4 regions of the Paenibacillus sp. CH40 genome follow, and region 4 is predicted to be linked to each of the others. Evidence: riboswitches for the same ligand, from Rfam matches in the RefSeq annotation. Region 4 holds a riboswitch; each other region holds the start of a gene.

Region 1 (7,309 bases), 230 kb from region 4:
CCGGCGCGGGAGCTTCACCGCTTTTCATCCGTTTGGGCCTGTTGGCGGACGCCGCTTCCTTTTCCATGCCAATTCCTCCTTAACCTCTTCTGCTGATCATGTTCTAATTCATTTCATGATACAGCAAACGGACAACCGCATCTAGCGGATAGCCATTAAGGAGATCGCATTCAATGCTGCTACGACAATTGTACTGCCACCCTTGCGTCCAATATTCGTAATGAACGGAATATCCAGCTTGCGCAGCTCATCCTTGGATTCTGCTGCCGATACGAAACCGACGGGCATGCCAATCACCAGTCCGGGCTTAGCCGCTCCTTCTTTTACCAGACGGATCAACTCCAGCAACGCTGTCGGCGCATTACCAATGGCATAAATGCCACCTTCGCCCGCCTGAATCGCTTTGCGCATCGAAATAATGGCGCGTGTCGTATTCAGTCTTTTCGCTTCTTCCATGACGTCAGGGTCAGATATGTACACATGCACATCCCCGCCAAATTGACGGATACGATCCTTGCTCAGCCCCGCTTGAATCATCTGCACATCCGCCACTACCTGCTGTCCTGCGCGAATAGCTGCAATCCCAGCTTCAATCGCCTTTGGATGAAACACCATGCTGCGGCCCAGCTCAAAATCAGCAGATGCATGAATGACACGCTGTACAACGGGATATTGCTCTGCTGTAAAAGGATGCTCTCCCAATTCTTCTGTGATCATCTCGAAGCTTTTGCCCTCAATTTCCTGCGGCTGCACCGTTAGCGGTTTGAATTCTGTTTTAAAATCCATGGTAGACCACTCCCTTATGGAAAATTAGAAAATAGTTTAGGAAAATGACAATTCATTGCTACAAAATCATAGATACCTCTTAAAAACACCTGTTTTAAGATGACTATATTTTAAATACATGCCAGAAGTCGTTCCTGATGGACTGGACTCGCAGGGGTAAGGCTCAACTCAAATTGAAGTTCTCTCTTTTGTTGTGCGCAGTGCGTCGATGACTCCGCCGAAATGATCAAATACTGTGCCAAATTCCACTTCCGGCCTGGAAATCAAAAGTACGTGAATCCCCAGCTCCAATGCAGATTGAACCTTTTCATCCACTGCTCCCGTGCGTCCGCTTTCCTTGGTGACCATCACGGTCGTGCCATAGTGCTTGTACAATGCTTCGTTCATCTCGCGGGAAAAGGGTCCCTGCATGGCAATAATATTCTTTTGCTCCATGCCCAGTTCGCCGCATTTCTCCATATTGTCCAAGCGCGGCAGCATGCGTGCAACCAGACGAATCTCCGGGTCTCCGAGTAAATGCTTGGTGAACGTGCCGAGCGTCTTACTGCCTGTCGTAAGCATTACAGAGCCTTTGAGTTGCTTCGCTTCTAATGCGGCCTCTTCATAGGAAGACACGATGTGGAGCAATGGATGATTGTCATACACCAGTCCCGCCCGCTCGTAGCGAATATAAGGAACTCCGGATTCGCGAGCGGCTGTCATTGCATTCGCATGTGCTTCTTCTGCAAAAGGATGACTGGCATCAACAACCGCCTGTATTCCCTGCTTCCGAATCATTGCACTCATTTCATCGGCTGTCATTCGGCCTGTACGTACGTCCAGTCCTGCCTCGGACAAGCTGGCTGCCGCGCTTTCGGTTACAACCGAGGTCAATACGTTGAAGCCATGGTCACGGATTTGCAGCGCCAATTCCCGAGCATCGCTCGTTCCACATAGCATGAATATCATGAGCCCTTCACCTGCCCGCTTCCATTCACTACAGATGGCGTATGAGAATGCTCGTGATGGTGATCATGGTCATCATGGCTGTGAGCATGGACATGCTCATGAGTGTGATCGTGGCTGTGTGTATGGTGATCATGATGATCGTGCTCATGTGCATGATGATGGTGATGATGCTCATGATCGTGATGGTGGTCATGGTCGTGGTGATGATGGTGGTGCTCCTGCGCCTCCAGACGGAACTGGCAGTTATCACAATTGGCCGTAACCTTGCCGAACAAGCCTTCCTTAGCTCGCTCCAGCACCAGTTCAATCAATTGAGGATGGAAACCAAAATATCCTCCCATTTCCACTTGTAATGTAGGGTGAGCCTCGGCAAATTCCTGGGTCATTTCTCCGATGCGCTTAATCAGCACACCCGTGAACAGAAAATAGGGAAGCACGATAATCTTTTTGGCCCCCAGTCGTACACAACGCTCCAATCCATCGGGAAAAGAAGGCTGCGTCACACCGATAAAGCTGCTCTCTACCCACGTATAAGAAAGCTGTTCCCATAGCATACGGGTGATTTTGAAAAAGTCACTGTTCGCATCTGGATCGCTACTTCCGCGTCCTAACACAAGTACCGCCGTTTCTTCGTCGGATACCTCGGCAAATGCCTCTACAGCGCTATTCATTCCCGCTGGAACTGCAACCGGACGGGCCTCTTTCAAGCGGCTTTGCAGAATGCTGACGATTTTCTCGTGAACGCCAATCGGGCGTCCATATACAAATTCCACCTGCGGATATTTTGCTTTTGCCCGATCAATAGCCATCGGAATATCAATTTTGGCATGTACCGCTGCGAACAAGATAATCGGAATGAGAACGACACGCGTCGCACCTTTCTCCACACATGTTTGCATCCCATCAGCAATGCTGGGACGTGCCAACTCCAAGAAACAGGTTTCCACGCACATATCCGGTACCCGGTCTGCCACTGCCTGTGCAAATTCCAGCAGTTCCTGGTTCCCCTCCGGGTCCCGACTTCCATGTCCAACTAACAATATTGCATCCACTGCTGTTTTTTCCTCCTCTTTAATAGGGATAGCCTGCATGACGCCCTATTTTATATATATGCTTGTATCCAGTTCATCAGGCCTTCAGTCCATTAATCACCACAAACCGCATTCACTTCTACCGTTGCTGGTGCATCTTCATGCCGGAAACCCGCAACGACACCTACACGTTTAAAAAATTTATGAAAACGCTCATTCGGATGCCCTTTTTCCTTATATTCAGCGATGACGTTCTCCACAATGTCAGTAATTTGATCACTCGGAATCCCTTCCGCTACGGGCTGAGCGGCATGAGCATTGCGACCGAATTTTTTGCCACCAAGGAAGAGGTCGTATCCTCCCTTGCGATAGACGATGCCGATATCCTCTAGCACCGCTCCATAGCAGGCCATACCGCATCCATTCAAAGCAATGCTCGTTTCCTTGGGTGCCTGTAATCCGCCAAGTACAACCTGTAAATGCTCAGCCACAGGCACAGCGTCATCCTTCTCCATATTGCAGAAGTCGCACGCCTTCACCTTAAACACATCGCCAATCGGCATGACAATGAATCGTTCATCCCGCAGCCGTCCGACCAGTTCCTCGGGGTCTGCACACGGTACGCGCAGCACGATCTGATGATCTGGCGTGTATTCCAGCTCGCCGTCATCACCCGCTACCTCGGCGAGCAGCGCCATCTGGCGAGCGGTGAACTTCTTGTTTCCCACCCCCGGGGAAACGCCCACCTCAAATAGCGCAGGCTTGCCAAAGCCGCCTGTCGCCATCCCGACCGGGGCCCCCGCTCCGGCCACCGCTGACGTTCCGGCGGTGCTCTCGACAGTAGGCGCTTGCCCGCCCCAGCGAGCGTTGGCTGCGCCAGGCAGCTTGCCGCCAACAGCGAGGCGGCTTAGTGCCTCTGCCGCCAGCGATGCCGGGGCTGCTGCGCCGGTTTGCACAGCGGTCGTTGCCTGCACGGCAGCCATCGCTTGCGGGCGTGCCTGCGTCGCAACCGCAGCGCCGCTCGCGGAGGGTATAGCGGGCGTAGTCGGGGCTGCGCCTGCCTGCGGTGTATCCTCTTGTGCGCCCAGCGACCACGGCTCCGCTTCCGTGCGGAGACGCTGATGTGGCTTGAGCGCTTGCTCGGTCGCATCCAGCGTGTATTTGCGCTGATATCCGCGCGGAGTCACGATCAAGCCGTCATACACCGTTGTCGAGGAATTGCCGATGATTACAGTTGTCAGCATCCCGATGTCATGATTCAGCATATCTTCCAGCGTCGTTACAATAACTTGCTGACGTTCACGATAAGCACTTTTCACCAACCCAACTGGAGTTTGCGGATCGCGGTAACGCAGCAAAATGGACTGCGTCTCCACAATCTGGCGGGTACGCCGACCACTGCGCGGGTTGTATAATGCAATCACAAAATCGGCCGAAGCCGCTGCTTCTACACGCTTCACAATCGTTTCCCATGGGGTCAGATGATCACTCAGACTGATCGTGCAAGCATCATGCATAACTGGCGCCCCCAACAGTGAAGCACAGGACTGAATAGCCGATATCCCCGGCACGACTTCTACCTCAACCCCGTCCTCGCGTCGCCAGCCTTTTTGCATCAGCACTTCGTACACCAGCCCTGCCATACCATAGACTCCTGCATCTCCACTGGAAATGACAGCTACCTTCTTGCCCATCTCTGCTTGGCGAACCGCCTCCTGCGCACGGCTCACTTCCTCTGTCATCCCTGTGCGTACAATCTCTTGTCCGTTCAACAACGGACGGATCAAATCAACGTAGGTATTGTAGCCGATAATGACCTCACTTTCGGCCAGCGCATCCAGCGCCCGTTTTGTGATATGTTCCATATCTCCTGGTCCAAATCCAATCACCAGCAATTTTCCTAATGGGCTCATCGTGCTCCTCCTATTCACCCTTTTCAGGGCAGCTATCCTATCTATTTCAATGATTTATGGACATCCTGTAACTCAAAAAACCCCATCCTGCCCGGATGGGGTTTCTATGTACGTATCTCTCATCAGACGAACAAACAGCGTAAGAAGACACTATTTGTCTTCCTCCAGCCTGCCGTTGTTTTCCACCTGTCTGTTTACGCTTCAAACGCTGCTGCACGTTCATATCCACGCAAACCTCTAACCAACATGGAAAAAGCAACGTGTGCCTGATTTCCTGATTTCGTACACCCATCCTCTCCGCGAAGGTTAACGGTGCATACAGATCAAGGTAGGTCTCCTGGCTTGGCATCAACAGATTCTTTCGTCTTCCCCGTTTTTCACGAGTGACCATTTAAAAAAATCCTCTTCCTTACAGTGGCGGGACCGCTCGGGATTTGCACCCGATTCCCTGTTACCCTTTGCTCAACCGCAAAGGCACCTTGTCTGTCCGCTATTTGATTATGGGTCTTATCATAACCTTGCCTCAATCAGTTGTGCAAGCACGAAAAACGCTTTATTTCAAGTTCTCTGCTTTATTTTTTAACATATGTAGCAATTCGTCCGGGTCGGCAGAGATGCTTAGTAGCGCTGGATGCTCAGACCCAGTAAACCCTTCTTGCACGCTATGACGCACCATTTCTACTAACGGGTCAAAATATCCATTCACATTCAGCAGCCCAATCGGCTTGCGATGAATGCCAATTTGCGCCCAGCACAATACCTCGAACAGCTCTTCAAAGGTTCCCAAGCCACCCGGAAGGGCAATAAACGCATCGGCCATCTCGCTCATTGCCGCTTTACGCTCATGCATGCTTGCTACCTCAATAAATTCGGTAACCCCCCGATGAATGATCTCTGCATCAAATAACAGGGTGGGCATAATGCCAGTGACCTGACCGTCACCCGCCAGCATTCCATCCGCCACCTCTCCCATCAGCCCCCTACTGGAGCCACCGTAGATCAGACGGATATGATGGCGAGCCATGGCTTCTCCCAGCTTGCCTGCCGCTTCAACATATACCGATGAATGTCCAGGTCTGGACCCGGCAAATACACAAATAGAATTCATTAACGTCTCAGCTCCTGTCCTAAGTATCATGCATCGAAACTTATTCATTATATTAGCTAAATATTTTCGCTATAACAAAAATCTTTGTCGATGCATGTCCAATAAAAAAAGATAAAGACCTCGCAGGCCCTTATCTTTATTTTACGCTGTATCCAAAAATATAAGTTCATTTTTAGCATACTATATTTATAATTTCTATCTCATTTCAATGACCATTCACGATCTTCAAACCACAGCCATGCACCGAATCGTTATGTTCAAAATATTTGCCCAGCTCCACCATCATTGCGCCCATGCGCTCTTCGGTTGGAAACACGACTCGATCAATCCCCTCTTCCACAATAGACTGCGCAGTCACCTTCCCTACTGATACAGCAATCACATCCTCACGGAAAGCTTCCAATAATTCCTCAATTCGATTTTGCTCTCTCGCATATTGGGCTAAAAATCGAATTTGCGGACCACTCGTGAACGTAACAGCATCAACATTACGATGGATAACATCCTCCAGTAACGCCTGCAATTTTGCTTCCTCAGGTGGGATATGCTTATAAGGAAGTACCTGGCGGGTCACTGCCCCCTGCTCGTCCAGCCACTTTACCAACCGTGGGGCTGGATCGCCATGCAGTTGCAACAATACTTCTTTTCCCTTCAGATCGTATGGGGCGAAAGCTCCTGTCAATCCGATCAAACTTCCGTCCTCGTCTCGTACTGCTGGCGTAAAGCCACGCTTTTTGAGTCCATTGACCGTCTTGTAACCCCGCGCTGCAATGTTGGAAGATTGCAGCAACTCCATAATCTGCTCAGCCACGCCCATATCCTCTGCCATATCGAACAGGGCATCCAGCCCCATACCTGTCGTGAAGATGTACCAGTCCGGAGGGTGCTTCACCCACGATACAACAGCGTTGCGCAGCTCGATATCATCCAGAAAAACGGTACCCTGGGCCGGGCGCTGTACTGGCTCACCCCCCATCTTCACAACTAGCAGCGCCATTTCTTCTGCTTTACGGGGACCAGCAAGAGCGACTCTCTTGCCTGCCATGCGTTGTGCCATTCTGTTGCCTCCCTTGTAGATGTCGTATTTCTTTCTACCAAGTATACAATCAGAGGGGTAAAAGACAAATAAGAATTACTTTTCCGATGAATACAGTAATCTTATAAGTGGCCGTGTCCTGTTCTGCCTTCATGCTGGCTTTCTTTCTGACTACTGCTATCCCGCTCTCCGTTAGATGCCCTATCATCTCCGCCTTTCCCTTTAGATTTGGGTCGGAGCAACATCCATAGCAACAAAGGCATGATAACAAAAAAAATGATCATCACCGCGGTCCACTCCCGGCTGAACTCATAAATTTGCACAATGTTGGAGAACAGCATAAACGAACAGACATAGCCTAACAAACCTACGGGCCAAACCATCAGGCTCCCCCAGGCTTGGGCAAACATCCGCTTTACCGCCAAACTGGTAACGTACAGATCAACCCCAATCTTCGTAAGAAAAGTCGGTACAGTCAGTGCTGCCA
Region 2 (7,309 bases), on a different contig from region 4:
TTCAGGCTTGTCCACTCCTGTAATTCCTGCTAGCTTGATGGCCACACTTTCCAACTTTCCAAGACTTCCCGGTGGCTTTGTTAATTGGTCCAAATGGGCTGAAGCTGCCGAGGCCGCCACCCCATCCGGCTGGGCGATGCTATCGATCAGCTGACGCAGCTTGTTGTTCATACCTTCCACTCCCTGCTCTTTTTAAGTGTGTTTCATCGTTTATTTAATCTGCTGTATCCGAAGCACTTCTGCGCAGCAAGAGCTGCGGCACACCGCTATCAGGATGCGGAAGCATCACAGGCTCAACACCGTATACTCGTCGAATCCGATCCTCGGTTAATAACTTCGATGAAGCTCCCAATCCTTCAACCATTCCATCCTTGAGTACAAGCAAATCTTCGCAAAATTGGGCTGTCAAGTTAAGATCATGCAAGACCGCAATGATCGTCACACCCGTTTCTTGGCGCCAATCTGCCAGCAGTTCCATAAATTCAAGCTGATAGCGCAAGTCCAGATAGGTCGTAGGCTCGTCCAGCAGCAATATCCGTGGCTCCTGCACCATTACTTTTGCCAAAGCTACACGCTGTCGCTGTCCCCCACTCAAGCGGTCCAATGCTCTGTCCGCCAACGTGGTAAGACCCAATCGCTCCAGCACGCGATCCGTGATCGCCTCCACATCAACACCCTTTTCCCTGCCTAACCAGTCCTGATGAGGAAAACGTCCCATTTCTACGACTTCCCTGACGGTGTATCCCACTGGAGGAAGCCCTTCCTGTTGGAGTACGGCTATGAGTCGGGAAAGCTCTTTTCTGCTGTAGCTACCGACCTTTTTGCCATAGATATGAACGTTTCCTGAAGTTGGCTGATCTACACCCGAAAGCAGATGCAGCAAGGTCGATTTTCCACTGCCGTTCGGACCAATAATCCCCCACCAAGTTCCTTCGTCGACGCTCCAGCTTATATTCTTTAACGCATGGAACTCTCCATAGGCACGTGTCAGACCCGCTACCTCTAATGCCCGATCACGCACTTTCTGTGATTCACTTTGTTCTGTCACAGCAGTTCCCCCCTGCGCAGCTTCTTGTTCCGATACAGGAGATATGCAAAGAACGGTGCCCCAACAAAGGCCGTCATCACGCCCAGAGGAATTTCCGTGGGGGCTAACAACGTGCGAGCCGCCGTATCTGCCCAAGCCATAAAAATGGCTCCACCGAGCGCAGATAATGGAACAATCATCCGGTAATCAGGGCCTGTCACCAGACGAATGATATGCGGTACAACAAGTCCCACAAAGCCAATCACTCCACATACCGAGACAGCGGCAGCTGTCAGCAGCGTGGAAATGATCAAAACAGATAGCTTTGTCGCATCTACATGAACTCCCATGTGAGCCGCCTGACGTTCACCCAAAGCCAATATATTCAGCACACGTGCCCGATTCCATAGAAATACCAGTCCTATGACCACATAAGGTAAAAGGATTCCTGTATATGACCAACCGCGCAGACTAAGACTTCCCATCGTCCAGTACAATATTTCATTGACCGTCTCCTTCGACATGGCTGTCAGAAAAGAAACAACCGCTCCCAGAAAGGATTGCATCACCACACCCGACAAAATGAGACTTTGTGTCGGAATTTTTCCACCTTCCCGTGCCAACGTCAGCACCATCCACAGCGTCAGCATTCCGGTCGTAAATGCCACTAGCGGCAGCGTCCATATGCCAACAAATGAAAATTGAAGGCCCCAATAGATCAGTACTGCCGCTCCTACCGAAGCCCCCGAGGATACCCCCAGTGTATACGGATCAGCCAAAGGATTACGCAGCACACCCTGAAATCCGGCTCCCGCCAGCGCCAGCGCTGCTCCTACCAACATTCCCAGTAACACTCGTGGCAATCTGACCTTCAAAATAATCTGCTCTGAGGATGTATTCCAATCCGGTGTAAACGTATCGCCTAACCACGGAAGGTGGTTAACCAGAATGCCCGTGATCTGGCTGACCGGAAGCTTGGCCGAGCCGATGCCAAGACAGAGCAGCAGCGTCAGCAACAGCAAGACAAGACCTGTCCCTCCAAAGCCGATCAGTTTACGGTTCATTTGAAAATTTCAGGATACACGCCCTTGGCCACTTCCTTGAGACCTTCCGTTACGCGTGGACCCGGACGACTGATCAAATTATCATCCACGGCAAACACCCGGTTGTGGCGAACAGCCGATATTTGATCCCATCCACTGCGAGCTTTAATGATTTCGCCGAGTGTTTGACCAGTTTTGTCGTCCTTGACACTTTTGCTGTACAAAATCACGTCAGGGTTGGCAGCAATAATATTTTCCTCACTAATTTGGTACCACCCCTTCTGCGTGGCACCTACATTTTCGCCGCCCGCCAACGTAATCAGCTCGTCCATAAACTCGCCTTTACCAACTGTCCAGCCTGGTGAAAACTCGACGTATACCCGCAGCTTCTGCCCTTTACCGATATTTTTAACTCCTTCTTTCACTTCCGCTACATCTGCTCTCATCTTGTCAGTCACCGCTCTCGCTTCTTTCTGATGATCGGTGATTTTCCCATACAATTCGATGTTAGCTATGACATCTTCAACTGTCTTCGGTTCCGTTTTAAAAATCATAATTCCCATGTCGCGCAGCTTGGTCGTAGCCTGTTCACTAAGTGATATCCCTGCAAAAACGACTTCCGGGTTAGCAGCAATGATCGCCTCTTCGTTCGGTTTCATAATACCGCCCACTTTAGGCTTTTTCGTAGCAGCTGCCGGGTAATCAGAGTAGTCGGAGACGCCAACTATTTCCTTATCCAGCCCGATGGCGAACAGCGCCTCGGTTTCTGCCGGGGAGACGGAAACGATTTTATCCGGCGCTTTTTTGAATGTAAATTCCTGTCCTGTTGCATCCTTAACTGTGAGTGGGTAAACTGTTTTGCCCGGAGGCTCTTGTGCGGTTACGGTCTTTCCTGGCTGCTGTGCAGAAGTCTGATTCTCTTTATTTTCAGCATTTTTTCCATTAGCGCCACATGCACTCAGCACAACTGCCAAAATCAGAACCAATAGACCTGTTGTCCAAACCTTTATTTTTTTTCCTGCCATGATTTGCACCCCTTCATAAAAAAATCGTTAAGAGCGTTACTTGAGCATCATCAGATATCTTCTAAATCCAGCCTTCTTTTCCTATCAAAAAACCCCCGCATCCTTATATCAGGACACAGGGGTCACGTTAGCGCAGATCGTGCGCAGGCGGCAGCTTCTTTCCGCACGGACAGTCACTGCGAACACGTCATCCTTTCCTCGAAGGATTATGGTGACAGGCGGACGGGCAGGTATCCTGACTTATGGTAAGATGCATGTCCTGAAATTCCTTCATATGCTTAGTAGCACATAAAGCAGGACTAACGGGCATGTTTCCATTTACAGTGGCGGGACCGCGCCGGACTTACACCGACTTCCCTTTTAACAGCGCAGGCAAGGGAAACCATAGTTTCATCACACTGCGCCGACCTCGTCTGCTGGATATTTGATGTAGTGGTAGTCAAGCCGTTCTTTTACTTGATGATTATAGGTTAAAATGAGGCGGCTTACAACCCAAACAGCCTCTTTATCCGCTGGTGTCTAACCTAATGAGGGAGCATTTCGGCTATGTAATTGTGCGGTCCTGCCAGCCTCAATTGAATCCTAAATGCTTCTCCCGGCTTCGGATTCAGACTCCAAAAATCATGGCCCGGTATCAGCATACAAGCTAACTGACGAATTACGCCACCATGCGTAACGACCAAAACAGAGAGCGGCCCAGCAGTCAAATCCATGGGTCGAACTTCCATAGCAACACGCCATTCATACAGAGAGTCAAGAAATTTCCGTAGACGATTCACAAAATCTGTCCAAGACTCTCCTCCAGGAGGGGTTATCCGTTGCGGCTCATCAATCCAAGCGCGATACAACGACACATCCTTGAGCATGTCATACGTTTTTCCATCCCACTCGCCAAAATGAAGCTCTCGCAGACGTGGTTCCATCATAGGAGACATAATAGATAGGGAACCTCCAGACGTCAATTCTGATTCCGGCACAATGATCTGCAAGGTCTGGCGACATCGCATTAAATCGCTGCAATAGATTCGAGCAAAGGACTGTCCCTGCAATTCTTCTTGCAAAGGCTTTAATTCCTGTTCTGCTCCCGGTAGCAAACCTATGTCGGAGTGTCCCAGATATCGACGTTCCTTATTCCATAAGGTTGTGCCGTGACGAACTAACACGAGTTCCATGTCCCAATGCAGATCTTCTTTAGCATAATACGGCACCTTACGATCCTCCTGTGAGTTCGGACTTTGTGCGTATTCTACTGTCCTTTTTGCTGCTATATCTTGTTTCAAGATCATGTCACTTCCTGCTCGATCATTATTCAGTGTGTCACGCCTCACCCTCACCGCACCCATCCCAAGGCAAAACAACCTGCGGCTCCTAACAAACACAATCCTACAAACATACTGGACACGGCGAACATCAGCTGGATTGTATGCCGTATATCTTTCGACTCTAGCGGTCGTATCCAATCGCCCATGTATGCACGAAAGGAGCGCACGCCATGATACACATTATAGCCTCCAAGACGAATCCCCAGTGCTCCAGCAACAGCTGATTCCGGGAAGCCACTGTTCGGGCTTGGGTGCAGACGAGCGTCTCGCTTGACTGTGCGCCAGCTTCTTGCAGCATCTCGCTTGTACATCCACGCCGCTACGACAAGCATTGCCGCTGTCAGGCGTGCTGGAATGTAGTTAGCCACATCATCTAGACGCGCTGAAGCCCAGCCTAAATGCAGATACTTTTCATTTTTATAGCCAACCATGGAATCGAGCGTATTCACAGCACGATAAGCCAGCGCCAAGGGTGCTCCCCCGATCAGGGCATAAAAAAGCGGGGAAATAATCGCGTCCACGATATTTTCAGCGACCGTTTCAACCGTACCGCGTACAATCTCAGGCTCATCAAGCTGTTGCGTATCCCGCCCGACAATCATGCCCAGCTCCCGCCGTGCCGCTGCCAGATCATCCGCCTGCAACGCTCGGTATACTGCCATTCCTGCATCCTTTAGTCCTTTGGAAGCAATCGTGGTCGCAATCAGCACCATTTCTGCGCCGACAGATAACCACGGATGAATCCAGGCAAGCAAGTGCAACAGCGCCCAGGCGAGCGCAAAGGAACCTCCCGCCACAATGAGTGGAAGCAGTATGCCCGCACGTTTTAGCCCTCGGTCACTGCGGACCTGGCGACGAATCGCTTTTTCCAATGCTGAAATGGCATGTCCCATACCGATGACTGGATGCGGCAACCACCTCGGATCACCGATCAGCCTGTCCAAAAGGTAGGCTGCCAGGATAATCAAGCTAACTGTCACGCCGCTGCTCCTCCTCCAGCACTTCACCCAATACAGACAGCAGCCTGTCGTTGGCTTGTGCATCCTTGACCGCAATGCGAAAATGGCTCGTCGTCAGTCCCGGATACATAGCACAGCTACGTATAAGAATTCCACGTTGTCCAAGCGCCTGCTGAATAGCCGATGCGCTCCACGTACCCGGCGCCCTTGCCAGCACGTAATTGGCTTCGCCGGGAACGACACCGCAGCCCCATTCCGCCAAGGCGGTCAACAGGCGGTTGCGCTCCGCAGCAATCAGCTCCTGTGTTTGGCGCTCATATGCTTGCCCACTTCTTAAACACGCCTCCCCAGCCAGCAACGCCAATCCATTCACACTCCAGGTCACCTGTTTGGCCGTCATTCGCCGGATATAGTCCGGATGAGCAATCGCATAGCCCAATCGCAAGCCAGGAATGGCATAAAATTTGGTCATTGATCGGATTAAAATCACATGAGGATAGCGATCCAGCACAGGCAGCAGTGAGATTCGCCGTTCCAGCGGAATAAAATCAATGAATGCTTCATCCACCACCAGCACGGTACCCGTTGTGCCAGCCGCCTCTGCCAGCTCGCACAGCTCCTGCTCACTATATTGCACGCCATTTGGATTGTTCGGCTGTCCGAGGAACAAAACATCTACCTGCTCCATGAGCTGAAGGATGTCCTCCACGTCCGCCTTCCATTGAAGCGAGGCCTTCCCATACACCCGGTTGACCTCGGCTCCGAATTTGCCAGCCAGCTCGGCATATTCCGAAAAACACGGCTCCACTGTACCCACACGCTTAGGAGCTAGTCCCAATAGTAGGAGCGCCATGCTTTCAGCCGCTCCGTTTCCGATACTTAGCGACTCCGGTGGAACATGCAGTCGCCGTGCGAGCATATTTTTAAAATTCCGATGCCCAGGGTCTGGATAGCGAATCACAGTGTCAAATGAGTGTTGCAGCGCCTCAAGCACCTCTGGCGGTGGACCAAGCGGATTAATATTTGCACTAAAATCTACAAAATCCGCAGCAGCTCCGCCAAAAGTCGCGGCAGCTGTTTCCCTGTCTCCACCATGACCGTAAACCTCTATCATTGCCTCTCATCCTTTCCGCCCGTTTCCAATCATTTAGCTCCATTATGAGGCTGCTTTTTGCGTCCCGTCAATGCAAATGAGCTTTTGTACATGGCTCACTTGGGTTACAATAGAAGGAGGCACACATAAATTACACAGTTTATATACGGAGGAATGGACATGCTGTTCATCGACAACCAGGGGATACACGATCCAGCCATTAATCTTGCTATTGAGGAATACGCGCTCAAGCATCTACCGCTGGACGACAGCTATTTGCTGTTTTACATTAATCAGCCTTCTATTATTATAGGCAAGCATCAAAACACTATTGAAGAAATCAACGCCGAGTTTGTTAGGGACAACAATATTCAAGTCGTTCGTCGCCTGTCCGGCGGCGGTGCTGTATATCATGACCTCGGTAATTTAAATTTCAGCTTTATTACTAAGGATAACGGGGAGTCCTTTCATAATTTCCTCAAATTTACGCAACCTGTGATTGATGCCCTGCGCCAAATGGGAGTAGAAGCTGAAATGACAGGCCGCAACGATCTACAGGTCGGAGAACGTAAAATTTCAGGAAACGCCCAATTTGCCACACGCGGACGTATGTTCAGCCACGGTACATTGATGTTTAACCTGAATCTGGACAATGTGGCTGCATCGTTGCATGCCAATCCCGAAAAATTCAAATCCAAAAGCACTAAATCTGTCCGCAGTCGCGTAGCTAACATCAGCGAACTGATGGACCGTGAGATGACCATAGAGCAATTTCGCGAGGAACTGCTACGTTCCATATTCGGAGCAGAATTGGATCAGGTGCCTCAATATAAGCTCACC
Region 3 (7,309 bases), 200 kb from region 4:
TCAATGAAACCCATACTACCCATAGGGTAGCCATAATCGGGATGGAGATCAGCAAGTTGAGAAACAGCAGTCCTAAGAAAGTAAAAAGATTGCGTGCGAAGCTTCCCTGGCGAAGCGGAGGAGAAGCGTTCCAAGCTGCATTGGGATCATCCAACGCTTCTCGGGCAATATCCTCTGGGTTACCCAGCTCATTGGCAATCTCACTTTCGCTTTTTCCATTGACCAACCCGTAGTCAAAATGCTGGCTCAAATCACTAAGCAGCTCATTGCGTACCTCTGCAGGGAGAGGAGAAAGACGCTGCTCCACCTCTGTAAGAAACTGTTTTCTATTCATCGGAATTTCCTTCCTCCAGTAGGCTTGCGACATGATGGACAAAATCATTCCATTCCCGCGTAAGTATTTTTGTATAATGGCTTCCAGTATCAGTCAGCCGATAATATTTACGGGGAGGTCCCTCGGTCGATTCCTGTAAATACGTTGTGCAGTATCCTTCTGATACCAGACGGCGAAGCAGTGGATATAGGGCACCCTCAGCTACTTCAATATGACGGGAGACGGCTTGAGCCAACTCGTAGCCATAACGGTCTCTGCGTCCAATTAGAACTAGAACGCACAGTTCCAGTACCCCTTTTTTGAATTGGATGTTCACATTCACGAGCGGTGCTCCCTTCCTGGATGTTATCAATGATTCATAGGTGTCGTTCGGAATAAGGGGAAGAAACGTGTGTTTGTGCATAATTTGTCACGGGTACTAATTATAGAACAGTAGTCAGGTATAATTTAACATCATGTACTGATTAATGCAAGGTACTAAATTTTTAATAATAAAATATTTGTGCCGAAATGGGCAGATTTTCTTTCTTGAAGGCTTTATTGAATAGCGAATGTTGTAGAAAAAAGTAGTTTCATTTGGAAATTCCTCGAAATCTGGCTGGAAGCCCAAATAGGATGCCGCTTTAATTTCATTCATTAAAATGATAGATTGTAAAGTATTCAATAGGTTTAAAGATTACTTTTTATGAAGAGGTGGTAAAGGGTGAATTGGAAACACTGGTATATGGAACTGGAACACGATGATGAGTCTTGGGATGTATCTGAGGAGATTGTTCTGCGTGGTGTAGTACATGTTGATTTTTGCGGGCAGCCCTCGGAAGTAGAAGTCGAATTTATCATGGGAGCCGACTCCGAAGAACAGGCACAGACTATAGAAGAACCTACACAGTTGCAAAAAAAGACATGGGAGCAGTATATGGAATATTCGTCAACTATTCATCCTCAAGTGTTGGAGTCCATACACCATCATTATGCTGGCATAGTGGAAAAGTACCGGAATGCTTACAGTACATGGGGAGAGGACCCAGATGAATATGCGCCTTATGTGGAGCGGCCGGAACAATTGTTGGATCGAATACAGCTTATGTCTATACTGATTTCCGACTCATCGGCAAAGGATGAACTGTATTTGAATTTTAGTTGCTCCTGGGATCGAGAACATGGCTTAGGCGTACATATGAAGCAGATGAAAATGGAGCATATTCAAGGCGTATATACATTATATGATCTAGAATAAATCCCCCTTCCTAGCTTTTAGCAATAAGGGCCGGAAAGGGGAATAGGATAAGGCGAAAATGATGGCGCGATTGGATACGATAAAAAAATTAGTTGGATACAGCCAATGCAGCCCGGGCTGCTTGAGCCGCTTGTACCATTTGTCGCAAGGCGGCGACAGATTCCTCTTTGGTACGGGTTTTCAGACCACAATCCGGATTAACCCAGAACAAATCTGATGGCAGTACGCGCAGGGCACGCTGGATCATGCTTAGCATTTCAGATACATCGGGGATGCACGGGCTGTGGATATCGTACACGCCCAGACCGATGCCTTTGTCGTATACCTGATCTTCAAAGCTGACAATCAGTTCTCCGTGGCTTCGCGAGGTTTCAATAGATATAACGTCGGCATCCATATCGGAGATGGACTGAATCATATGCTGAAATTCGGAATAGCACATATGCGTATGGATTTGGGTCGCTGGCTCAACGGTGGCCGTGGTCACAAGGAAGGCTTGAACCGCCCAATCCAGATAGGCTTGCTGCTGTTCTTTTTTCAGCGGAAGCCCTTCACGAATTGCAGGCTCATCGACCTGAATCATGCCGATGCCCGCTTGTTCCAGTGCCTCTACCTCTGCCCGTAGTGCCAGAGCCAACTGTAAAGCAACTTGACTGCGTGGAATATCATTACGTTCGAAAGACCAGTTCAAAATGGTCACAGGACCCGTAAGCATTCCCTTAACAGGCTTGGAAGTTAACGATTGGGCGAATGCCGTTTCTTCCACGGTCATGGGCTGATCGAAGGAAACGTCTCCGTATATAATCGGCGGTTTGACACAGCGGGAGCCGTAGGACTGCACCCATCCGTTTTGCGTAAAAGCAAAGCCGTTCAGCTTTTCGCCAAAAAATTCAACCATGTCGGTCCGCTCAAATTCTCCATGTACAAGCACGTCAATGCCAATGTCCTCTTGGATATCAATCCATTCCTTGATTTGCTGTTGGATGAACGTTCGGTATTGCTCGGCAGACCATTCTCCTTTGCGATAGTGCAGGCGGGCCTTGCGGATCTCGGCGGTTTGCGGGAAGCTACCAATGGTCGTCGTAGGCAGTGGAGGCAACTTTAGCTTATTTTGCTGAATCTCACGACGCTCGGCGAAAGGAACGCTGCGTGACAGAGGCTCTTTGGCCAACAGGTCGGCCAGATCGGCAGCTGTCTGTACGCGTGCCGCTGAACTGTTGAAACGGGCTACCGCATCTGTACTTTGTCCAAGCTTGGTGAGTGCGGATGGATCGTGTTTGCCAAGTGCAGCCGTCAGGATGGCGATTTCCTCTAGCTTTTCATCAGCAAAGGCCAGCGCTTGCACCAGCTCCTTGTCCAGCTTGTGCTCTGCCTCCAGGCTGACTGGCACATGCAGCAGACTGCATGATGGCTGTACGATAAGCTGCTCGGCAGTGGTCTGTTCTGCTAACTGACCCAGCAGAGCAGCTACAGCGTTCAGGTCGCTGCGCCATATATTGCGTCCGTCAATGACACCAGCGCCCAGCGTTTTTCCTTTAGGAAAGCCATGCTGCAATATATGCTGAAGATTTTCGCCATCATCATACACAAAATCAAGACCCAGCCCCTGTACTGGAAGTACGGACAGACGCTCATAATGATCTAGGCTGCCAAAGTAGGTTTGCAGCATTATATTTAAGGAGGGCGCAGCTTGGTTCAAAGCTTCATAGACTTCCTGGATAATGTCCAGATCCTCTACTGGGAATGAGGTGGTCAGGACAGGTTCATCGATTTGGACCCACTGAACACCTTCTGCTGCTAGTTCAGACAGGACACGGGTGTATAAAGGCAGGAAGGTTCTTATAATAGAGGCAAGCTCCTTACGATCATAGCCTTTGGAAAGGGTAACGAATGAATAGGGGCCGATGAGGACCGGTTTCCCATCAATACCTAGTTCTTGTTTTGCTTCACGATAAGCCTGTAAAGGTTTATTTTCAGTGAACACCGGAACTGCATTCGCCAATTCAGGAACGATGTAGTGATAATTGGTATTCATCCATTTGGTCATTTCACTGGCGGTTGCTCCCTTCTGTCCACGAGCGATCCCGAAATACACGGATAGAGGAACCGGACCCGCGGGACGATAGTTGAACCGTTCGGGAACCAGACCGAACATCACAGATGTATCCAGCATGTGATCGTAATAGGAGAAGTCTCCGACAGGAATGCGATCAATCCCCTTGTCCCGCTGCTTGCTCAGATGCTCCAACCGTAATCTTTTCATCTCCGTCTGCAGTTCGCTTTCGTTAATGCTGCCGTTCCAGAAGCGTTCCAGTGCTTTCTTCCATTCCCGATTTTCGCCGATACGCGGATATCCCAGATTACTGCTAATTAAGCCGGACAATTCAGGCCATTCAATAATGGACATGTACTTTTCCTCCTAGCGGGTAGCTGTTTTACTTTTACGTACCAAAAAAGGCATTCTTCCCCCAAGGTTAAAAATAAGTAAGGGAAAGAATGCCTCCGTGATTAAAAAATCAAAAATACGGCGACTGCTCTTAACACCTCCCTATCTTCCGTAGGTACTTGCGATGTTGTTAAAATAGGCAGGTCTCCTGACTTACGGATCATGACGCTCAGCATTCCTTCCCGGTCTGTGGACCAGTGGATATATGAACAGCTGAAAGTTCCCCGTTTACAGTGGCGGGACCGTGCCGGATTTGCACCGGCTTCCCTTTTAAGCCTGATCTGAATAGAACAGACACCTATCTCCAAGCTATGCGGTTAAGGTATGACGAATAATTATGCACTCGTATACTTGTTCACCATCATAAGTGAAACTTACAGGATGCGCAATAGAAACTCCAATGGAATCTGTTAGCCATATGAAAAAAGACAAGCCTTACCCATGATGGGGGCTTGTCTTAGATTAGATATAGCATCTTGCTTGCTGGGTAAGCATCGCCTTATGTCAATGAAACGGCATAACCTGCCTGAATACTGGCTTTCACATCTACCAGACGCTGGTTGCGACTGCCCCGGAAGGGAAGGGTCAGGTCCTTTTGCTGTTCTACAAAACGACCGTCCACAATCACATCGCACAAAAGCGCCAGTTCCTGTCGCTCCGGATCTGTGAGTAGATCTTCATAGACAAAGCCAGTGTAAGCCCACACGGTTCGGTCGGGACAGGCTTCGCGGAAGTCACGCACAAATTGCGAGCATTCTGCTGCTGAGAAAAACGGGTCTCCCCCGCAGAGAGTCAGTCCGTCCAACAACGGATTTTCCATGATGTCACGAATGACCTCCTGTTGTCGTTGGGGGGTGAATGGCTCGCCTGCACGGAAGCTCCATGACTCTGGATTAAAGCATCCAGGACAGGCATGACGGCAACCGCTAATGAACACAACGGTGCGCAGGCCGTATCCTTCGTTCAGAGATTCCGGAATGTAGCCACACAAATTCACTTATGTTTCACCCGGTCTCGAACTTCTGCCTGTTTTGCGGCATTAAAGCGAACGGTATAATCTCCTGTCAGATATCCGGTTACCCGACGTAAGCGCTGAAAGTGTGTGTGCTCCTCATCTGTGCCGCATTGGGGGCAGCTTGTCCCGATAATCCCTTCATAACCACATTCCGTACAACGATCCACCGGATGGTTGATGGAGAAATAGCCGATGTTCTGATGCAGCGCGTACTGAACAATTTTAAGAAACGCATCCGGGTTATTCCGCGCATTACCGTCCAGCTCAATGTATGAAATCGCACCAGCGTTGCATAGGTTATGGAACGGAGCTTCCAAGCTGATTTTACGAGCAGCCGGGAGCGTGTAATACACGGGAATATGAAAAGAATTCGTGTAATATTCTCGATCATTTACCTCAGGAATAATCCCGAAATCACGTTGATCCAGCAATGTGAACTTGCCCGACAGACCTTCGGCAGGCGTAGCGAACAATGTAATATTTAAATTGTGATATTCACTCATTCGATCGCAATACACGCGCATGGAAGTGATGATTCGCTGTGCCTCTCGGTATACAAAATCATCCTCCCCGTGGTGTTTCCCATATAGTGCCTTCATGCACTCAGCCAGCCCGATGAACCCGATCGAAAGCGTACCGTGTTTTAGTACGCCTCCCACCTTGTCATCTGGTGCCAGTTGTTCTCCACCTTCCCATACCCCTTCGCGCATCATAAAGTCCGAGGCTTTGGCCGGTTGGCTGGTCTGGATTTGATAGCGATGAATTAGGCCATCTACCGCAATGCGCATAACTTCTTCTAGTCTCGCATCAAAGCGATCACGGTCAGGTGTCAGGCGTTTGCCTGTGCAAATACCATACTCAATGCCAAGCCGCACCAGATTAATGGTATTGAAGGAGAGATTCCCCTTGCCACTCTGCCGGTTTCTACCGAAACGGTCAGAAATGGTGCGGGTACGGCAACCCATTGTCGCTATAATGGTGTCTGGATCATCAGCACGGTAAAAAGGCAAGTTGAAGGTGGCATCCACATTCACAAAATTGGGATACATCCGTCTGCTAGAGCATTCTACCGCCCGTAAGAACAAATCATAATTGATGTCGCCTTCTGCCTGGTTGATTCCCTCTTTACATTGGAAAATATGTTGTGGAAAAATAGGAGTTTCCCCGCTGCCCAAGCCGCGAATAGTGGCCTCCAGCAGCGATTGAGTAACAAGTCGTCCCTCAGCAGACGTGCACATTCCGTAATTCAGTGAAGTGAATGGAATCTGTCCCCCCGCTCGACTGCTCATGGTGTTCAGGTTATGAATGAGCGATTCAGCAGCCTGCCGGGTTTCCGTCTCCGTTTCTTCGCGTGCGAATGCGTAGGAACGAGGGCAGACTTCTTGCAAATGGGGATTGGCCATATGTAGTTCGTCGTCAGACAGACTGGATTCTATCTCTTCCTCGAACAACCGGAGTCCCTTGCGCAGATGCTTGCGGAAGGACCGGGCAACGTATGGGGCAAGGTCCCAATCGATTTTATTGGCAGAGACACCTCCGAATTGGCTGTTTTGCTGAGACTGGAATATGATGGCGACTAGTGCCATAGCAGACATAATCGTTTGCGGTGTGCGCACAGAGCCGTTGCCTGTATTGAAGCCGTCTCGCAGTAAACGACCAAAAGGGATAAAGATACAATTTGTAGTTCCGAGTGCATATTGGTCCAAATCGTGAACATATACATACCCGTGGTCAATCGCGTTCGTCAGTTCAGGCGGAAGTACCCGCAGGCGCGCATACCATTTGGCATACTCAGACCCAAGCTTGCTCATTTTGCCGCTGAACGATTCCCCATTCAAATTTGCATTCTCCCGCAGCATGTCCAGATCTTGTGCCCCAATGACCCGCTCGCCGATGTCGTATAATTGATGTTCCTCCAGCACCTTCATCGTAAAACCCTCCATATAGTAAAATATATATATTTTTCACAAAAACAACATATTGATGATATCTTGTGTTAACCAATTGTTTCGATCTATATATTGTATATACGTATACATTGAGAGTATGTGACTATTGTCACATTGGTAGGAGCGGGCAGCATAAAAAAGCCAGATACAGAGTAAGGGACACATCCACGGATATGCACCTTACTCTATATCTGGCCATCGTAGTTGCGATGAAAATGATAGGCTTGCGAGTACATAGTATATGATCTTGGGATATTGTTTTGAGAAGGTTTAGAGTAGCTTTTTCAACTGGGACACCCGGCCTTGGGAAATATCTAGCATTTCGGCA
Region 4 (7,309 bases):
CCTGTTGTAACTCCAGACTCACCTTCTTCACGGCCTGTTCGCTATCTTGCGTGCTGAACCAGCCTTTTCTCCGTTTGCGGACAGGGTATGCTTTGGTCACATTCTTCAATTCCAGCATCACTGGTGCATCCTTCCTTCCGGGCTCATCTCCAACACTCGATCTGCTATGCGACTCATACCCTGGCGATCATGTGAAATCAACAATATGGTGAGATCAAAGTCTTCTCTCAATTGTTGCAACAATGCCAGAACCTTATCGCGGTTGATAACATCCAACGCCGTAGTAGGCTCATCGGCAATAAAGAGGCTCGGACCGGAGCTTAACATTGCAGCCAGCAGCACCCTTTGACACATGCCTCCGCTTAGTTCAAAAGGATATGACGACAAAATATGCTCAGGATTTGCAAATCCAACCTTGCGGAGCAGAGAGCGCAAATAGGCCTCCCGCACTGGAGTAGCGCCTCCTCTGGCTATCTCCGTGGCACGGCTCAGCATCTGCCGCATCCGTGGCAGCACGCCCAGCGGGTGGACTTGCTGCGGTGCAGTATGGGATGGGACAGCATCAGCGTGCCCCGGCTCCATCTGGTCATGCGGCATCCGACGCCGCCCGTGCAGTCTAAGCGTATCCATCAGCTGGGCGCGGACAGTCCGGATCGGGTTCAACCCGCTCAGCGACTGTTGAATGAGCAGGGCAATATCCTCTCGGCGCAGCCTTTGCCAGCGCCGTTCCTGGAACGGGAGAATGTCTTCCCCGTTATAGTAGATACGCCCTTGCGTAACATTAATACCTGGCTCCAGCATGCCTGCGATTGCGTGGGCGGTCAGGCTCTTGCCGCATCCGCTCGGTCCGGTCAGGGCCACAATCTCCCCTGAATATACGGAAAAGCTCACATCACGCAGCAGTGGTTTGCTCCCGCTTCCGCTTGCTCCTACGCCTGTGCGGCAGATTTCCAAATGTTCCACGTGTAACAACGGTTTTCGCCCTGCCACTTGCTCTATCGTATCCTTGCACCCAAGGGCTGTTTGATCCTCCACTATTTGGCCGCCCCCTTTTCCGAAAAGCGGTCGCCCAAAAGCTGGCAGGCAAGTACGAATAGCATAATCGCCAAGCCCGGGAAAATCATGACATGCGGAGCCACCTGAAAATATGAGGTTGCATCATGCAGCATCACGCCCCACTCTGGCTTGGGCGGCTGTACACCCAGTCCAAGAAAGGACAGCCCAGCGATCATCAGCACCACGCGCCCGATATCCCATACCGCATAAACCAACAACTGCGGCAATGCTTGTGGCAATACATAACGGCTCAGTATACGTACGTGTGAATTGCCGGATAAACGGGCATATCGAACGTAGTCCTCCTGACAGGCTTTTTGAACCAGACTACGGATATACCGGACATAACCCGCCCACCGTACCGCAATAATCGCAAGGGTCATGTTAACAAAACCTGGGCCCAAAATGCCCACAATTGCCACCGTTAAAATAATATCAGGAAAGGCCAGTACACCGTCGATTCCCCGCATGATCAGCTGATCCACACGTCCACGCACATAACCAATGAGCAACCCTATAGGCAGACTGAAACACAACGTAGCTACAGTAATTGCACATGCGATTAGCACGCTCATCCGAATCCCGTAAATTAGCCTTGACAGCACATCCCGACCCAGATGATCCGTACCGAAAGGATATTTCCGACTGGGTGGTGCCAAACGGTTCAAAAGATCCACTTGAAGAGGATCATGAGGAGCGACCCATGGAGCCAATAGCCCAAGCAGCACGATCAGACCAAACAGTACGCCTCCTGCCAGCAAGCTCCCTTGAAAGGAAAGCCGTATCTTTTTCATTTTCAGCTTCCCCCTTAACGCAAACGCAGCCTCGGATCTATCGCCGTCTGGACCACATCCACCAAACACTGAACTCCTACAATTAAAAATACGGCGAAAATAACATATCCCTGAATCACCGGATAATCTCGCTGTGTAATTGCATCTATAAAATACTTGCCCAACCCCGGCCATGAAAAAATGGTCTCTACGATGACATTACCTGCCAGCATAAATGATAGATTGGTACCTAGCAGTGTAATTATAGGCAGAACCGCATGCTTAAATATCTCAAAAAACAGGATATGCATACGGGAAAAGCCTCGAGCCTTCGCTGCTTTCACAAAATTCCGGTCACCCAGCTCTAGCATTTGAGCGCGCAGTACACGGGCTTGCACAGCTCCCAAACCTGCACCAAGAGTCAGCGCTGGGAGCACTAAATGTATCCAATCCTCCCTTCCCATGGATGGGAGCCAGCCCAAGCGAACGGAGAATAGATAGATCAACAGAAACCCAAGCCAAAAAGAGGGGATCGACGATCCCAGCAGGGCGAACAGCCTGCCCAGACGATCCAGTGGGCCGCTGATTTTTAGCGAGGCAGCCAGCCCCAACCCCAGCGTAAGCACCGTCATGACGGCAAAGCCCGCAGCAGCTAGCTCCACCGTAGCAGGCAGTCTGTTCCACAGTTCGGCTAGCACGGATTCCTTGGATACATACGAGGTGCCCCAATGCCCTGTGAACACATCCCGCAGCCAGTTCACATATTGAATATGAAACGGTTCGTTTAAGCCCAGTTCCTGCCGTAGCGTCGTCAACGCCTCCTCAGAGGCAGGGACATTATGCGCGGTGAGCAAAATGGTAGCAGGGTCACCAGGAGCCAGCCGCATCAGTACAAAAGTCAGCGTGGATACAACGAATACAATGATGAGCAGCTGCGCCACACGTTCCAGTATAAAACGAATCATAGGATACGCCGCTCGTTATTCCGCAATATCGGATTGCGCTGTAATGTAGTAATACTCGATCGGATGGGGTGTAAAACCCTCTACCCCTTTTTTCACACCAAACACAATGTCAGGATGCACAATGAACGACTGTGGCAAATCCGTATTGATGATATTCAGCGCTTGTAGTGTCACAGCATTACGCTGCGCTGTATCCTTCGCCAGCTTCAAGCTGTTAAGAATACTCTCCAGCGGTTTGGAACTATAACGGCTTACATTGGCTTCGCTTTTCGAAGAATAAAACATGTCCATAAAATATTGTGGCTCTCCTGTATGAGCAGTAAGCATACTGTACATAGCAAAATCCCAATCGTTTTTGGTCAACGCCTCGTCGATATTTTCCACCTTGCGAATCTTGACCTGGATTCCCTCTTTCAGCAATTGGCTTTGGATGACCTCAGCCATAACAGAGAGCTCCGGACGCTGAGGAAAAGTCAGCAGCGTAACCTCGAACGGCTTGCCTTGCTTAGTCCATGTCCCTTGGGCGTCCTTCTGCCAGCCATCCTTCGTTAACAGCTGATCCGCCGTTCCGTCCAGCGCTTTACGCTCAACTTTACCGAAGGGAAGAATGCTCGGGAACGGACTGCTTGCTTCCGTACCGAAGCCCCTCATGACGGCGCTCACAATCGATGTGCGTGGAATCAGGCTGTCCACCACCTTACGGTTCGCCGCATCCTTGAATACTGGGGATTCCATATTGTACACGAGCATATGGGTGCGCAAGGAGGGAGCCGACAGCACTTGTAGCTTGTCGTTCTTTTTCAGTACCTCTGCGTTATCAACCGGAATATCCGTCGCTACGTCCACCTCGCCGGATTGCAGCGCCATCAGGCGCGAATTCCCGTCCGTAATGAACTTCATTGTCGCCTCAGCCAATCGTGCCTTTTCGCCCCGGTATCCGTCATAACGCTCTACGACCAAGGATTGGTCCTTGTTGAACGCTTTAATTTTAAAGGCGCCTGTCATCGCTGGGTAACTCTGCTCATCTTTCATCGATGCCACATCCAGTACAATCGTCGATGGATCAGCTAGATTGGACACCAACGCCGCATTCGGCTGGTTTGTCGTGATTTTCAAAGCCAGCGGGCCGCTTACATCAATGGACTTCACATTCAGTAAATCCTTCGCCAGATGGCTTTTCTCGATAGAGCGTAGCAAAGATGCTTTTACACTTGCTGCATCCATACTCTTTCCATTATGAAAAGTGACTTTATCCTGCAAGCTGAACGTCCAAACTGTAGGACTATCCTGCTTCCACTCCTTTGCCAGCCAAGCCACAGGCTCCAGCTTTTCATTCAAACGTACCAGTGTCTCACCTGCACCAGATCGCATCACATCCCAGCTATTATCTCCGTGCGGGTCAACACCTGACGGTTTCCATGTATACGCCATTACCAGCTTTTTACCTGTCGCCGTTTGTTGTGCTGACGCGTTCTCATCTTTGCCGGAGCTATTCGACGTCTTATTGCTAGTACATCCCGAAAGAGCCATAACTGCCAGTAACAGCATCACCCCTGTACATATCAACCATGAGCGCCTGCTACGATTGCTAATCATTCGATGAATCCCCCTCTATCTTGTAAAATCATATAAACCTAACGCAAAACGCGAAAAAAGCATTCCGGACCACTTGATCAGCAGTCAGAAATGCTTTCATTATAAAATGTCAAAACACACCTCGAAGCCAACTCCAAAAACATAGAAGGGGTCAGATCGGTTTCAGACATTCCGTATGCAGCACGCCTAACCACCTCCCCAGCATCCCGTGGGTCTGACAGTGATGTCAAAACAGGCAGGTCTCCTGACTCCAGGCGTATCTTTCAGGCCTTCCCGGTTCTTCACAGTTCCAGTGGCTGTTCTGAAAGCTCCAGCAGTATCCTGCTGATGCCTGTATACAGTGGCGGGCCCGTGTCGGAATCAACCGAACTTCCCTTTTAAGTGAGCACGCTCAATAACTATCCACATGGTCTCAACAAAACCCCGTACATAGAGTCGTCCGGCTCACACCTGTTTTCTTCCTTTATTTCTTTCCATTACGATCTTATTTTGTTGTCACAGGCTTGTCAATAAATGCTGTATAATAATTCAAATTTGAATGATATGGCGAGAATGAAGGTAATGGCTATTCATTGCGTGCACGAAATGAACGTGCTAAAATTAGGTATAGAGATAACCTTCGTGTCCGTATACTAAAAAGAGTCTTCGCCGCGCCAACGGCAAAGACTCTTAGGACTTGAAAGGCTGTGGATCACCACCACGGCGCGCTGCACAACTAAATGTTAATGCAAACGAAACCCACCGTTAGGGGCCAACCTAATTACGCGGTGGGTTTTCGCTTGTTCCGAAATTTCCGACGTAGCCAGCGATAAAGTTTACGAATACTAAACACCAGGCTTAGTAACGTAACCATCCAACGCAACACATCGTAGCACGATACAAGTGTGACCATCGGCTTCACCCCCTTTCGGGAAGCTGCACCGTGGTCCGAAAACATCCACCACTATTCAAAATCCATAATTTAGATTATATCATGCCTCTTCCTACCACTCTAGCAAATTCTTCTAGCGCATAAACTGGAAAACGCACCAAATTAGAGCTACCCATTTCATCCCGCAGCTTTATCTATATGTCCCCAGACGGCAAGGGGATCTACTATCTGGATAACTCCATGCCAAAAAGCCGGAAAAGAGGCATACGTCCTCTCTCCGGCTATCTTTATTTATTCCTAATCATCAAACCTTCTGTGGAACCTCCGAAACCGTCACGCTTTTGACCGATTCCCCTTGTTTTCTCGTCAAAACAATGTTCAAGACAATCGCTGTAATCGAACCCGAAACGATACCATTTTGCAGCAGCATTTTGGCAAAGCTCGGCAGCTGGTCGAACATTTGTGGCAGAACGGCAGAGCCTAGGCCCACGGCAATACTGCATGCTGCGATCAGCAGATTGCTTTCCTTCCGCAGATCCACTTCTGACAAAATAGACATGCCTGATGCAGCAACCGAGCCGAACATGACGATCATCGCCCCGCCCAGCACAGCGTTAGGAATCACTGTCGTTAAGGCAGCCAGCTTAGGCAGCAAACCGAGAACAACCATGATCCCGCCCGCAGCAAAAATAACGTTCCGCGATTTGACGCGTGTGAGTGAGATCAGGCCAACATTTTGCGAGAAAGCTGTATAAGGAAACGCGTTAAAAATACCCCCAAGCATAATCGCGAGTCCTTCGGAACGCAGACCATTGACGATCTGCTTCTGTTCCACCTTCTGATCAATCGCTTTGCCTACTGCTAGATAAACGCCTGTAGACTCAACCATACTGACAATATTGACGATAATCATCGTACATACTGCCATCATGCTAAACTCTGGCTTACCAAAATAAAACGGCTGCGCGACACTCACCCATGAGGCCTCCGCCACGAGAGCAAAATGCACCATTCCCATTCCATAAGCAACCACCGTACCCGCGAACAGACCAATAAGCACGGAAATCGAGCGCAAAAAGCCTTTTGCCAACCGATTCACAAGCAGGATAACCAGTAGTGTAACTAACGCCAACAGCAAATTACGTGGCTGTCCAAAATCCGCGCTGCCCTGGCCCCCTGCTACATTGTTCATCGCCACCGGAATAAGAGATAGACCGATAATCGTAACGACCGAACCCGTAACGACCGTCGGGAAAAAGCGTAGCAGCTTGCCATACAACGGTGCCGCTAATACCACAAATATACCGGACAAAATGATAGCACCGTACGCTGTCGCTAAATTTGAGGTCGAAGCAATCGCGATAATGGGCCCTACTGCCGTAAATGTACAGCCTAAAATGACAGGCAGTCTACTACCGAAAAAGCGTGTGCCCATAATCTGTAATAACGTAGCAATCCCGCAAGTGAACAGATCGGCAGCCACCAAATAAGCCATCTGGGCTGGTGTCAGGTGCAATGCTCCCCCTACAATTAGAGGTACAGCAATTGCTCCAGCGTACATCGCCATGACATGCTGGAAGCCCAGCGCGAATAACTTTTGTTTACTTAACATCCCACATTCTCCTTAACGGAAGGAATCACCGCTCCAGCTTCCTCTATAAAATGAACCTCGCCTGGTGCCATGGAAGCGATACGCGCAAGAGAACGGACGGCAATGCCTCTTTGCTCCAACAGTCCACGGCCTTCCTGGAAGCTCTTCTCAATTACACAGCCAACCCCGGCCAGCTCCGCTCCTGCTTCCTTCACAATATCCGTAAGTCCAACCAAGGCTGCGCCAGTAGCCAGAAAATCATCCACGATCAGCACATGGTCGCTAGCATCGAGATATTTTTGGGAAATGCTCACCTGATAGGTTTCCTGCCGAGTGAACGAATGAACCTCTGCGAAGTATACCTGCTCATTCAGCGTGATTGCCTTCTTTTTCTTCGCATAAATGAACGGGACCCCCAAGGCAATAGCAGTAGCCATAGCAAATTGAATACCACTAG

What was found. Region 4 has a riboswitch for cobalamin ahead of NLX73_RS12275 (ABC transporter substrate-binding protein). Riboswitches for the same ligand answer to the same signal wherever they lie in the genome.
Region 1: linked by a shared signal. The riboswitch ahead of cobJ (precorrin-3B C(17)-methyltransferase) and the one ahead of NLX73_RS12275 (ABC transporter substrate-binding protein) in region 4 are both predicted to bind cobalamin.
Region 2: linked by a shared signal. The riboswitch ahead of NLX73_RS14170 (ABC transporter substrate-binding protein) and the one ahead of NLX73_RS12275 (ABC transporter substrate-binding protein) in region 4 are both predicted to bind cobalamin.
Region 3: linked by a shared signal. The riboswitch ahead of metE (5-methyltetrahydropteroyltriglutamate--homocysteine S-methyltransferase) and the one ahead of NLX73_RS12275 (ABC transporter substrate-binding protein) in region 4 are both predicted to bind cobalamin.

The regions. Positions count from the first base shown of each region.
Region 1 covers NZ_JANAVQ010000003.1:274,006-281,314, forward strand. Annotated here, with positions in the region: gene NLX73_RS11215 (cobalt-precorrin-5B (C(1))-methyltransferase) at 1-67, opposite strand, end outside; gene NLX73_RS11220 (precorrin-8X methylmutase) at 142-786, opposite strand; gene cobK (precorrin-6A reductase) at 955-1,734, opposite strand; gene NLX73_RS11230 (sirohydrochlorin chelatase) at 1,731-2,786, opposite strand; gene cobJ (precorrin-3B C(17)-methyltransferase) at 2,879-4,678, opposite strand; cobalamin riboswitch at 4,989-5,174, opposite strand; gene NLX73_RS11240 (LOG family protein) at 5,232-5,786, opposite strand; gene NLX73_RS11245 (uroporphyrinogen-III synthase) at 5,992-6,843, opposite strand; gene NLX73_RS11250 (GerAB/ArcD/ProY family transporter) at 6,945-7,309, opposite strand, start outside.
Region 2 covers NZ_JANAVQ010000004.1:201,018-208,326, forward strand. Annotated here, with positions in the region: gene cobT (nicotinate-nucleotide--dimethylbenzimidazole phosphoribosyltransferase) at 1-171, opposite strand, end outside; gene NLX73_RS14160 (ABC transporter ATP-binding protein) at 215-1,048, opposite strand; gene NLX73_RS14165 (FecCD family ABC transporter permease) at 1,045-2,091, opposite strand; gene NLX73_RS14170 (ABC transporter substrate-binding protein) at 2,088-3,095, opposite strand; cobalamin riboswitch at 3,304-3,497, opposite strand; gene NLX73_RS14175 (histidine phosphatase family protein) at 3,620-4,381, opposite strand; gene cbiB (adenosylcobinamide-phosphate synthase CbiB) at 4,426-5,397, opposite strand; gene cobD (threonine-phosphate decarboxylase CobD) at 5,387-6,490, opposite strand; gene lplA (lipoate--protein ligase) at 6,650-7,309, shown strand, end outside.
Region 3 covers NZ_JANAVQ010000003.1:304,642-311,950, reverse strand. Annotated here, with positions in the region: gene NLX73_RS11395 (DUF1700 domain-containing protein) at 1-334, opposite strand, end outside; gene NLX73_RS11390 (PadR family transcriptional regulator) at 327-656, opposite strand; gene NLX73_RS11385 (DUF6985 domain-containing protein) at 1,038-1,571, shown strand; gene metE (5-methyltetrahydropteroyltriglutamate--homocysteine S-methyltransferase) at 1,660-3,978, opposite strand; cobalamin riboswitch at 4,139-4,334, opposite strand; gene nrdG (anaerobic ribonucleoside-triphosphate reductase activating protein) at 4,517-5,014, opposite strand; gene NLX73_RS11370 (anaerobic ribonucleoside triphosphate reductase) at 5,011-6,960, opposite strand; gene NLX73_RS11365 (AbrB/MazE/SpoVT family DNA-binding domain-containing protein) at 7,252-7,309, opposite strand, start outside.
Region 4 covers NZ_JANAVQ010000003.1:506,549-513,857, forward strand. Annotated here, with positions in the region: gene NLX73_RS12255 (ABC transporter ATP-binding protein) at 1-121, opposite strand, end outside; gene NLX73_RS12260 (ATP-binding cassette domain-containing protein) at 118-1,035, opposite strand; gene NLX73_RS12265 (ABC transporter permease) at 1,035-1,850, opposite strand; gene nikB (nickel ABC transporter permease) at 1,865-2,794, opposite strand; gene NLX73_RS12275 (ABC transporter substrate-binding protein) at 2,810-4,390, opposite strand; cobalamin riboswitch at 4,608-4,811, opposite strand; gene NLX73_RS12280 (nucleobase:cation symporter-2 family protein) at 5,566-6,873, opposite strand; gene NLX73_RS12285 (xanthine phosphoribosyltransferase) at 6,867-7,309, opposite strand, start outside.